4 regions of the Shewanella sp. SM74 genome follow, and region 1 is predicted to be linked to each of the others. Evidence: predicted binding sites of a transcription regulator. Region 1 holds the regulator's gene; each other region holds the start of a gene.
The links. The regulator LexA, encoded in region 1, represses DNA repair genes until DNA is damaged. The targets are predictions, from matches to a motif close to TACTGTATNNNNATACAGTA.
Positions count from the first base shown of each region.

Region 2: the regulator LexA is predicted to act here: its motif matches at 1,326-1,345, upstream of dinG (ATP-dependent DNA helicase DinG).
Region 3: the regulator LexA is predicted to act here: its motif matches at 1,454-1,473, upstream of recG (ATP-dependent DNA helicase RecG).
Region 4: the regulator LexA is predicted to act here: its motif matches at 1,372-1,391, upstream of umuD (translesion error-prone DNA polymerase V autoproteolytic subunit).

Region 1 is NZ_JAKKRZ010000014.1:99,633-102,816, forward strand. Features, by position in the region: gene coxB (cytochrome c oxidase subunit II) at 1-512, opposite strand, end outside; gene L5M49_RS15265 (cell division inhibitor SulA) at 916-1,428, opposite strand; gene lexA (transcriptional repressor LexA) at 1,425-2,045, opposite strand; gene plsB (glycerol-3-phosphate 1-O-acyltransferase PlsB) at 2,206-3,184, shown strand, end outside.
Region 2 is NZ_JAKKRZ010000005.1:163,752-166,935, forward strand. Features, by position in the region: gene dinG (ATP-dependent DNA helicase DinG) at 1-1,302, opposite strand, end outside; gene L5M49_RS07595 (DNA polymerase II) at 1,440-3,184, shown strand, end outside.
Region 3 is NZ_JAKKRZ010000017.1:72,663-75,846, forward strand. Features, by position in the region: gene L5M49_RS16970 (sensor histidine kinase) at 1-702, shown strand, start outside; gene L5M49_RS16975 (response regulator transcription factor) at 702-1,298, shown strand; gene recG (ATP-dependent DNA helicase RecG) at 1,490-3,184, shown strand, end outside.
Region 4 is NZ_JAKKRZ010000057.1:3,172-6,355, forward strand. Features, by position in the region: gene L5M49_RS24425 (Y-family DNA polymerase) at 1-939, opposite strand, end outside; gene umuD (translesion error-prone DNA polymerase V autoproteolytic subunit) at 927-1,361, opposite strand; gene L5M49_RS24435 (hypothetical protein) at 1,830-2,699, shown strand.

The DNA.
Region 1 (3,184 bases):
GGTAGAACGAGCGGTTTATCGACTTCCAATAGATAGTTTTCACCCTTGGTTTCGGTGCCTTCGATTTGTGCTCTGGGTGTTGTCAGTATGCTATAAAAATCAATATCTTGATCGAAATAGCTGTAATGCCATTTCCATTGGGAACCCGTGACTTTTACGGTGAGATCGGCGTTGCTGGGATCTTCCATTGCGATTAAAGTTTTTGTCGCTGGAATCGCCATTAAGATCAAAATGATAAATGGCAGAATCGTCCAAGCGATTTCAACTTTAGTGCTTTCGTGAAAGTGGGACGCGACAGCGCCTTTGGATTTTCTGTGGTTGATCATGGCGTAAATCATGACGCCAAAGACCACTAGGCCTATTGCGCAGCAGATATACAAGATGGTCATGTGCAAGTGATAAACCTTGCCACTGATCTCGGTCACGCCAGGGGTCATGTTGAACCGCATGTCTGCGGCGGTCAACGGTGGTGCGAAAAGCACCACGAGTAAACAATACAACAATTGCTTCACAAGACTTCTCCTCTGCCAATTGCGAATAGCAACTACAAAGAAGAGCAACACAGTAAGTCTCAACTCTATGCAAACTCTTCAGTTCCCAAAAAAGCTTTTTTGACTTCAACGTGCGTTGGCGGCTGTTACTTTTAATCAAGTATTGTTACTGCTGGTAATTAGCCACGCTGGCACATACTGCTGAAATAAATCTGTTCTCTATTTTTAGTGGCGCTTCGAGTTCGATAAATACTCGATTCATTGACCACGGAAGGTGATATATCATCACCGACTTAACCAACCATACTTGCTGTTTAAATATTGATCAAGATCACTTATTTATCTAATTATCTGAAAAATTGCCAAAAAAAAGCCTCACATTCATAGGTGAGGCGGCTTTCAAGGTAAAAAATTAAATGAATATTTAGTGTACAGCGCTAAAAAAAGATTGCTGACCGAAGAGATTGCCTTGCTCAATGCGTACGTCGGCATGTAAGTGACTGTTTACGTCTTCAAGCACTATGCCCATAGCTCGGGCACTTTTAGCCACGATTTGTAGGCGTCGATTATCCCGCGCATCTAATGATTGAGTCCAAGTAATGACTGCACTGGACGTACCACTTGTCAGGGCTTTTTCCATCGCCCACAGGGTTTCGACTTCATCTTTAGCATGAACCAGTAAGACTCTATCCATACGCACACCTGCGCTGGCAAGCATTTGCTTGTAGCCAATACTTGGTGGGTTGATGAGCACTAACCAACGGCCCTGTTGGCTTAACTGAGCGAGTTGTGCACTCAGATGAATTAATTCTTGGCGACCTTGAGTCTTAGTTGGCATACAGGCGATAGGCGCATGGTGCCAGTCATAGTCGGCATCACGGACTTCATCGAGCCACAAGCCCGGATGGCGGGGGGCATTGCCAAGTAGTTTATTCATAGCCAATCTCCATTACGGATCACACCGACGGCGAGTCCTTCAATTGTTAAACTTTGGAAGCCTAAATCCACTTTAATCGGGGAGTAATCTTCATTTTCGGCATGTAGATAGACCACATTACCTTTTTTTTCGAAACGTTTAACAGTGACATCGTCATCGACTCTAGCGACAACCACTTGACCATTTCTAGCTTGTTCTACTTTATGAACTGCCAGCAAATCACCTTCGAGAATGCCGATATTCTTCATGCTGTCACCCTTTACTCGCAGTAAAAAATCGGCGGCGGGATGGAACATGCTTGGGTCGACTTGGTAGTACTGTTCAACATGTTCTTGGGCGAGGATAGGTTCACCTGCGGCCACTTGGCCGATGAGCGGTAAACCTGTTTCAGTCAAATCTTCGATTTCCGCAGGCAGACGAATGCCTCGAGATGTGCCTGGCATGATCTCAATGCAGCCCTTTTTTGCCAACGCTTTAAGATGTTCTTCAGCCGCATTGGCGCTCTTAAAACCTAAACGGGTTGCGATTTCTGCCCGAGTGGGTGGCATGCCAGTATCGGCAATATTTCGTTTAATTAGCTCTAATATTTCAGCTTGGCGTGGCGTCAAAGGTCTCATGGTGTTTCCTGTTTTTCTATACAGTTACTGTTAGTATATACAGTATTATTTGCAGCGCAAGTATTAACCACTTTTTAGCTATGTTGGAGAGAATTAGCGAATATTGCCCATAGTCTGGTATTCTATCGGGCTAGTAAACGCACTTAATTGCATAAGAATAATGCCTAAACACGACTCTCTTTGGTTGAAATCATTACGTTGGATCCAAAAACACTTAGTGCACACTATTGTGGTGCCTCAGGATCCCTTTGCCGATCTGAATCTGGATGCTTCCAGACCCCTTGTTTATGTGATGAAAACAGAATCCCTTAGTGACATAGCTGCTTTGAGCGAAATAACGGCTAAGTTAGGTTTACCAAGCCCTTATGAGCCTCTAGTGGCTAATGGTGTGACTGCGCCTCGGGTTGTCTGTCTTCAAGGACGTAAGCCACTGTTTGGCGAGCGTGCTGGTAATGAGCCTTTCCTCGAATGCTTTATGCGTTTGTTAGCCGTGCATAAGGAACGTCCTGAATTGGATATTCAACTTGTGCCTGTGAGCTTGTATTGGGGTCGAACGCCAGGGAAAGAAGACGACACTATGAAGGCGGCCGTATTTGAGCGGGAAAACCCGACTTGGTTGCGCAAGTGCTTGATGATTCTGTTCTTAGGTCGACATAACTTCGTGCAGTTTTCGAATGCCGTATCCCTGCGTTACATGGCTGACGAACATGGCACCGACATGGGGATTGCCCATAAGTTAGCACGGGTTGCGCGCGTGCATTTCCGTCGTCAACGTAAGGTAATGACAGGGCCTGTGCTGCCAAACCGCCAAGCACTGTTTCATTCGTTGCTCAAATCTGAGTCGCTGCGCAAAGCGATTCAAGAAGAAGCCGCCAGTAAAAAGATTTCTGAGACCCAAGCGCGCGAGACGGCTATTGAGTACCTCGATGAAATCGCAGCAGATTACTCAGATAGTTTAGTGCGTATTGCCGAGCGTTTTTTAACTTGGTTGTGGAACAAGCTTTACAGCGGGATCAACATTAAAGGCGCCGAGCAAGTTCGCCAGCTGCACCATGATGGTCACGAGATCGTTTATGTGCCTTGCCATCGCAGCCACATGGATTACCTGCTGTTATCGTATATTTTGTATTATCAAGGCA
Region 2 (3,184 bases), on a different contig from region 1:
AGCGCTAAACAGATAATCCACTTGTTTACCTGTGATAAGTTCAACCCAGCGCGCCATAGGGGCACCTTTATGTTTATCTTCCTTGGCCATCATCCTCCACAATTTTTGTAGATTCTCGAGCCTTTGCAGCATAAATCCGGTTTCGGCCAATAGCGCTTCGGATTGATGCTTAGGAATGTCGCCATCTTTAATCGCCTCGGCCAGCAGTGACAGCATTTTATTAAACTGTTTGAGGGCTAGATTAGAGGTCACGGCGAGGTTTTCGGCGAGAATGAGTAATGAGTCCGGCAGTTTGCCGTGCTCAAAACGCAGACGGTTTTCAGGATTGGCAAAGTGCTTTGTCTGGGTATCGCAATAGTGGGCCACTTGATTGAGCTGGCTGATAAGATCGCCTAAATGATCTTGCATCGCCTGCGCGGGGGCAATGATATTGTTGCTCTTTATTTGGTTTTGTAACTTGGCGCAGGTTTTACCAATTTTTTCGAGCCAGTCGCAGGCACCCCTCAGCGTGGCATGCGCACTGGAGAAATCCCTCGCCACAATCGGTAAGTGATGTGCCTCGTCGATAACATAAAACACGTCTTCGGGATCGGGCAAAATCACGCCGCCACCTAATTCTAAATCGGCAAATAACAAGCTGTGGTTGGCGATGAGCACATCCCAGGTATCAACATCTTCGCGGGCTTTATGGAACGGGCAATTTCTGTGGCTGGCGACTTGACGATGACAGCTGTGTTTGTCGCAGGCGATTTGTTGCCACAGGTGATCGGGCAGCGGCACGGCTAAGGTATCGATTTCGCCGTTCCAGCGACCTTCGTTATAGTCTTTTAATAGGCCGTGCATCATAGCCACTTGGCTATTGTCTGGTTTAGTTTGCCACATGGCCATTTGTGTACTGTTGTCGTCACCGATGAGCATCGCCAGTTTCGATAGACACACATAACGTTGTCGACCTTTAACTAAGCCAAAGCGGAAATTTAAGCCGGATTGCTCAAGGAAGAAGGGCAAGTCTTTATGCAGTAATTGCTCCTGCAAAGCGACGGTTGCGGTAGCGATGCAGACCTTTTTCTTGCTCGCTAATGCCAGTGGAATGGTACCGAGGATATAAGACAATGATTTACCGATCCCAGTGCCTGCTTCGACCACAATGATGCGCCTATCTTTATCATAGTCGCCGGCGAGGGTCTTAGAGATTTCCGCCACCATATAGTTTTGTTCGCGGCGCGGCCTAAAATTAGGCAAGGCGGTAGCAATATCCTTATAGATGGCGCGGATCTGGGTTTTTACATTGTCAGGTAACATGCGTCACTACTTTATCGAATTAATGCTGTACATAATAACAGTGATTGCATAGCCTAAGAAACTTTTCTGCCATTTGGCGGCATTTAAATTGAGGAACCATCTAAATTGACTAGCTACGCGATTTGGGAACCCATGCGATGAAGTCAGAGGCTACCGCGGCCGTTAGTGTACAAGGTCGAGTCTTAACACGCCATGCGATTCATCGTCATGGGAGTTTAGTGTTGCAGTATTATCTGGCTACCGCCCAAGGCCCTGTGCTGGTGGAAGTGCAAGGCACTGAACACATTTGTTTTTGTCATCAAACTGATGTCACGGCTTTGCAGTTGCAAACGCCGGGTCAAGCATTGCGGTTTGTACCGTTAGCGCTCAAAAGCTTTAAAGGCGGCGCGGTCAGTGGTGTTTATGCCAAATCGAGCAATAGCTTACGTACCTTACAACGCATCGCTAAAGATGCCGACATCCCCTTATTTGAAGCCGACATTCGCCCTGAACAGCGTTATTTAATCGAGCGGTTTGTGGCGCTGGATGTGGCATTTTTAGGGCATTTCTCTGCGCCGACTAGCGACAGTTTTGAGGCTAATTCGCTGCCTGTGTTTATCGCCGAGCGTGCTAAGAGTATTGCCCCTTTAACGGCTGTACATTTGCGCTGTATCTCACTGGATTTTGAATGTAGCTTTGAGGGTTTACTCTATTCGGTTGCACTATATGGTCAAGACAGTGGCCGAGACGAAGAGCAAGACAGTCTCAAGCAGACTTATGAAAAAGTGATTATGGTGGGTGAGGCTGAATCAAACTCTCCCGAATATATTGAATGGGTGGCCGATGAAGCTGCACTCATTCATCGATTAATCGCGTGGTTCCATGAGTTTGATCCTGACTTTGTCATAGGTTGGTCAGTGGTGAGTTTTGACCTCGCACTCTTGTCACGCCGTGCATTATTACACCGTATTCCGCTCACCATTGGCCGCGGAGGGGCAAAGCTTGAGTGGAAAGTTGACAATAAATTTCGGCCAGAAACCTTAGTTTTACCGGGCCGAGTGGTTCTTGATGGTATTGATTGGCTCAAGGCGGCTTTCTATCATTTTGAGCGGTTCTCGTTGGAATTTGTTTCGCGGAAATTATTGGGTGAAGGCAAGGCTATTCATAACGTGGATAATCGCGTTGAAGAAATTGATCAGCTGTTTAAGGCCAATAAACAAGCATTAGCGCATTACAATCTTACTGACAGCCGTCTGGTGTGGGATATTTTTAGTTATACTCAATTATGGGAGTTCGCCCTCGCGCGAGCTGAACTAACAGGTTTAGAGCTGGGGCGGGTTGGGGCTTCGGTGGCGGCATTTAATCATTTGTATTTACCGCATTTGCATCGAGCCGGTTACGTCGCACCCGATGCTCCTGCGAGTGATGGGATCGAAAGCCCCGGTGGCTATGTGATGGATTCTGTGCCGGGACTTTATAAGCATATTTTAGTGTTCGATTTTAAAAGTCTATATCCCTCCATTATTCGTACCTTTTTGATTGACCCTAAGGGATTAATTGAAGGTTTGCTATTGCCCGAGTTTGAATGTGTTGCGGGGTTTCTCGGTGGCCGTTTCAGTCGGCAACAGCCCATTTTACCTAAGCTTATCCAAACATTATCTGAGCAGCGCGAAAAGGCCAAAAGTGAGCACAATGCGCCTTTATCCCAAGCGATAAAAATTATCATGAACTCGTTGTATGGGGTTTTAGGTTCTCAAGGTTGTGTTTTCCACGATGCAAAGTTAGCAAGTTCGATCACTATGCGTGGCCATCAAATCATGAAACAAACCCGCGCATGGATAGAAGAGATGGGCTATCAAGTGATTTACGGCGATACGGATTCGACCTTTGTCTGGCTTGGCAG
Region 3 (3,184 bases), on a different contig from region 1:
TACTTTCCACTTTACGGCTCGGGATTAGTGCTCGGCGTGGGCATGTTTGGTGTCGCCGAACGCAGACGTTATCGGCATAAATTGAAAGAACAGCAAAGTGCCCAAGAAATTACCACCTTGGCCACTATGCTTGAGCGTGAACGTATCGCGCGGGATCTACACGACATTATGGGGCATAGCCTATCTTCCATCGCCCTTAAGGCTGAGCTAGCCGAAAAGCTAATCGCAAAACAAGAATATGAACTCGCATCAACCCAATTGACTGAGCTAGGACAAATTGCAAGGGAAAGTTTAAGCCAGATCCGCCACACAGTGTCAGACTACAAACACAAGGGTCTAGAGAGTTGCGTGACGCAGCTTTGTAAATCCTTAAGGGATAAAGGCTTAAGTGTCGAGCTCAGTGGTGAGCTACCCAAGCTAGGTGCAACCACAGAAAGCCAACTGAGTTTGATCCTCACCGAACTCATTAATAATATTCTTCGCCATAGCGGTGCAAGTGAATGCTCTATCCACTTTTCTAAGCAATCAGACCACCTGCAGCTCGAAGTCAAAGACAATGCCGTGGCCAAACCTTTTATAGAGGGTAATGGCCTCACTGGTATACGCGAGCGTCTCGACAGTTTAGGCGGCAGCTTGAGCTATAATCTCGAACAGGGATATACCTTTACCGTCAGTTTACCTTTGCAGGGAGCAACACATTAATGAAGATTTTATTGGCGGAAGATCAAGCTATGGTGCGAGGAGCACTCGCCGCACTCCTCACGCTTGCTGGGGGTTTTAGTATCACCCAAGCGAGTGACGGCGACGAAGCTCTAAGCTTACTCAAACAGCAAAGCTTTGATCTCTTGCTAACGGATATCGAGATGCCCGGCCGCACAGGTTTAGAGCTGGCCACATGGTTAAAGGAGCAACATAGCCAAACTAAGGTTGTGGTCATTACCACCTTCGGCCGTGCGGGCTATATTAAACGTGCCATCGAAGCGGGTGTGGGCGGCTTTCTGCTTAAAGATGCGCCCTCGGAAACCTTAGTCAACGCGATTCAACAAGTAATGGCGGGAAAACGAGTGATCGATCCTGAACTTGCGATGATGGCGATTGGCGATGTCGACCCACTCAACGACAAAGAACGCCGCGCTCTTCGCCTCGCTAGCGAAGGCAAATCCACCTCCGACATCGCCGAAACTCTTTTTATCGCCGAAGGGACTGTTCGCAACTACCTCTCAGAAGCCATAGCCAAACTCAATGCCAGTAATCGAATCGATGCAGCCCGCATTGCCAAGCAAAAAGGCTGGTTGTAATAACACTCACAGTTAACCACGCTTTCAGCCTAACGATATCTTATCAACAATTTTGTGGTCTTAAGGCCACAGAAGGATATTAGCTATGCTTCCAAACAAAATTTGATAACACCCTAATTCCCCTTGAGATTGCCTTACGCTTATTCTCTGTTAATATATGTATAAATTCACAGTGATTGAGTGCTAACGACTTGCAGCAATTGGATCTTGTTCCGATCACCGACCTCAAAGGCGTCGCCAAAAAGGTCGCGGAGAAACTCGCAAAGCTCGGCATCACAACAGTACAAGATCTGCTGTTTCACTTACCCCTGCGCTACGAAGATAGAACCCAAATCTATCCCATTGCCGCCCTAAGCCTAGGCGGTTATGGCACTATAGAAGCTGAAATCCAATCGACACAAATCATCCAAGGCCGCAAGCGCATGCTGGTCTGCAATGTGCGCGACGATACGGGCAGCTTAAGCCTGCGCTTCTTTAACTTTTCCGTTGCTCAGCGTAATGCCATGCAAAATGGTTTGATGATCCGCGCCTATGGTGAAGTGCGCCGTGGTAGTCATCAAGCTGAGATAGTGCATCCAGAATATAAAGTGGTGTATCCCGGTGAAGATGTTCACTTGAGTGATACCCTAACGCCGATTTATCCCACGACTGAGGGCTTAAAACAGGCGAGTTGGCTAAAGCTGACGGAGCAAGCCTTGGTATTGCTGGAAGAGGGTGGCTTAACTGAGCTGCTGCCACCGCAGTTGCAACCTAACAACATCAGCCTTAAACAAGCGCTGCAGACGCTACATCGCCCTCCTGCGGGGATCTCTCAGTTCGATTTAGAGCTAGGCCAACACCCAGCCCAGCAACGACTCGTGCAGGAAGAATTACTCGCCCACAATCTCAGCATGTTACGCCTAAGGCAGCGCAGTAATTTAGATGCCGCTGTCACCATGCAGGCCACGGGGCAGTTGCTCAATCCTTTCCTCGCCGCTTTGCCCTTTAAACCGACTGGCGCCCAGCAAAGAGTCGTGGCTGATATAGGCAAAGATTTAGAAAAGCCGCACCCTATGATGCGCTTAGTGCAAGGGGATGTTGGCTCGGGCAAAACCTTAGTCGCGGCGATGGCGGCATTACAAGCGATTGAAAACGGGTATCAAGTTGCCATGATGGCACCGACCGAGTTATTGGCCGAGCAACATGCAACTAACTTTGCCGCTTGGTTTGAGCCACTCGGACTTAAAGTCGGTTGGCTGGCGGGAAAACTTAAAGGCAAGGTCAGAGCGCAATCCCTTGCGGATATTGAATCCGGCGCCGCCCAGATGGTGATTGGCACCCATGCCATCTTCCAGCAGCATGTGGTCTTTAGCAAACTCGCGTTAATTATTATCGATGAGCAACACAGATTCGGCGTACACCAACGCTTAGGCCTGCGGGAAAAGGGCGTGAGCCAAGGTTTCCACCCGCATCAATTGATCATGACAGCCACACCCATTCCCCGCACGCTGGCGATGACGGCCTATGCAGATCTCGACACGTCCATTATCGATGAACTGCCGCCGGGGCGAACTCCAGTGACCACTGTGGCGATTGCTGATTTACGCCGTAACGAAGTGCTTGAACGGGTCCGCAACGCCGTCATCAGCGACCAACGTCAGGCCTATTGGGTGTGTACTCTGATTGAAGAATCCGAAGTGCTCGAATGCCAAGCCGCCGAAGACACAGCCGAAGAACTGCGCCTCGCCCTGCCCGAGCTCAATATTGGCCTAGTGCATGGCAGGTTGAAGAGCGCCGAGAAACAGCAAATCATGGCTGACTTTAAGGCTGGCATTATTCATCTACTGGTAGCGACAACCGTGATTGAAGTGGGCGTCGACGTACCTAATGCCAGCCTGATGATCATT
Region 4 (3,184 bases), on a different contig from region 1:
AGTCGCACAGACAAATTGAACAACTTTTTTAAAATAAACAGGCTGTGGATCATGCGGCGAGTTTGCGGCAAACACAACCATCGTTTTACATAACGAACCTTGTTCACGCGCCTTAGCCGCCGCAATGGAGGCATGTTTGGCTAACGCTTGGTGTAAATAGTCACGGGTAGTTATGCGTTCGCCAAGACTTCGAGTTGAAAAAATTTGCTGCTTATCTGCTTTGGTGTCATCCCACGTTTTACAGATCTGCCCATTGAGTTCTCGGACTGTTCGCTCTACTTCGATAGAAAAATGTTGTCGTGCCACTTTCGGCGCCAGCTGCGCCAAATCATAGGCAGTTCGCACACCCAGTAAACCCAATTTAACAGTTAACTTACGGCCAATCCCCCAAACTTCATCAACTGGCATCGATTTTAAAATCTCAATACGCTGAGCATCGTTATCAATAACGCAAACACCATTATATTGAGCCAATTGTTTCGCGGCATGATTAGCCAACTTAGCTAAGGTTAATGTCTCACCAACCCCCACACACACTGGCAAACGGCACTCACGCCAAACTGTTCGGCGCAGCTGAGCACAATGCGACGTTAAGTCACCTATTGCAGCGCAGCCTTTAAACGACACAAACGACTCATCGATGGAGTACACGTATTGTTCGGGTGCAAAGCGCCCGATGACTTGCATCATTTTTGCAGACAGATCAGCGTACAGCTCATAGTTAGATGAAAACACCTGCACATTATGTTGTCTGCATAGATATTGCTGCTCAAAGTAAGGCGCGAATTTTTTCACCCCTAACGCCTTGGCCATACGATTTATGGCCACACAACAACCATCATTGTTACTGAGTACAATTGCGGGAAGTCCGCGCAAATCAGGCCTAAAGACCATTTCGCACGAGACATAAAATGAATTTGCATCAATTAACCCAAACATGATTGGCTCAGGTACTGTTCAACGAGACTGGAATGCTCATGAAGTCGAATTGACTTGATGATCACCCCTTCAACTGAGAATGTGTCCGCATCATCGATTGCAACGGATGTGATGTTTTGTTGTTGATCAACCGAAACCAGTAGCCGGCGCTTTTCATCGAGGAGCTTTACGGTAAATTCTCCGTTATAGCTGGCAACAACAATAGAGAGATTACGGCGCTTAGCTGCACGGTCAATCACCAGTATATCGCCATCATAGATCCCAACCCCTTCCATTGAGCGGCCCGCAGCACGACCAAACCAGGTCGAGCTCGGATGCTCAACAAGTAGTTGATCAAGACTAAGGGGCAATTCAACGTAATCCGCTGCTGGACTTGGAAAACCCGAAATTCCCGCACTCGCATGGCATGTTATGAGTTTCATACTTGTGAACCACTGTATAAATAATCAGTAATAATAGCAGTGTTTATAAAAAATTTGAAAATTAAGATCAGGCCTTGTGGGAGAGTAATAAAAATTCTATCCTGAAAAATCTAGTACCCCTGCTCGTACCGTTTTGATGAACATGGCAAAATTAAAGATTCATACTAATTGCTACTACGAAGTCCGAATCGAGGTTCAACAGAGTAATAAAGTATCATACTCTTTGTAGCTCACATTAGCGCGTCAAGCTCATAGGGCGATGCTGCCTTTTTTGTTATAGGTTTGCTATCAATATACTGATGAATCGTCGAATTGAGTTGCAACCACTAAGACTACAGAAACAGCGTGGATTAGCTGTAGTTTAATTTTATTTACGTCAGGTAAGTTTTGAATGGACCTGACGGGTCGTATGACCGAAATTCAAAATTGATTGATGATCCATCTGGTGCTTGATAGAAGAAAGTAATTATGAACCTCATCCCCTTTGGTTTACGCAGTGATGGTGTATATATCGATGTGGAAGAAGCAACTCGGGGTAAGTCCTGCGATTGTGTTTGCCCATCGTGCGGCATAGCCTTACTCGCTCGGCTGGGCGAGGTTAATGCCCCCCACTTTGCCCATGACTGCAAAGAAGGAAATAAGGAAGAAATTGAGGCTTGTAAATTATCGTTCTATGTATCAGTGCGCTACATGCTTAAGCAGCTGTTTCAGGAGCAAGGCCTGTTAATGTTGCCGCCTCTTGATGTTGACCTGGATGGCGAAAAGCACGTCATTACTAAAAACACTAGAATCACCCATGAACTGAAGTATTTAGCGCAAGATACCTATGTTAATAATGTGAAGTTTGACATGGTTATAGCGGTATCTGAACGTAAGTTATGCCTTTACATATCCCACCCGGGGCGCCCAGCACCGATATATGATGACTTACGAATGGACAAGCATACGGCGGTGTTAGGGCTGGAATTAATTCATTTCGCGAAGTTATTCAGCGAATCGCACAGGCTAAAATCGGCTAAACAGTTGCTGCAGGATTGGGTTGAGTCATCTATCAAGGGGAAGCATTGGATCTACAATCCAAGACGCAGCGAATGGCTTGAGTATCAACGAACTAAAGAAAAACCTGCCGAATCACCCAAGTCCACATTAGACAGAATTAAAGAGCAGATTGCTAAGACGGAGACCTGCAAATATCACTGTGTATTTTGTAAATTGGATTTTGAAGGCAGTTCGTTACTCAACCACTGCCCAAAGTGTAATGACTATTTGTGTGTTATACGAAAACATCTAAATAGCGTCACATCCACTGCTGCAAAAGGAAAGTACCGCTATCGATGATAACAATGCCGTTATTAGAGCAGTGAAATCGTATAATTGTGAGAGTTAAACCATGATTTCCGGCCAGTTTCTAAACTTCTTACCAAAAACCAATCTTCAGACTTAAGGTGTTCTGGTAATTAGGTGTAGTTCTCAATAGTTTTGTGCTGTCCGTCGTCAGTAATCACTTTCTCTGGTGTAGGAGAGGAATAAAGTTTCATACTAAAACAGTCAAATACCCCTGTTCGTACCGTTTTAGATTGAACGTGGTCAGAAATATAGATTCATACTAATTGCTAGTACCAAGTCAAAATCAAACCACAACCAAGTATTAAAGTATCATACTCGTTGTAACTCACTTATGGACATTTCCGAGTTAAAGCCTTAACTCTAACGAGTTTGTTTCGGATTAAAACTTCTATGGAGTTAACGCCCTGTTAAGGGGTGAGCAACGCAATACTGAAGCAGCCGCAAACCGCCTTAAACACTAAAGCCAACGCATAGTG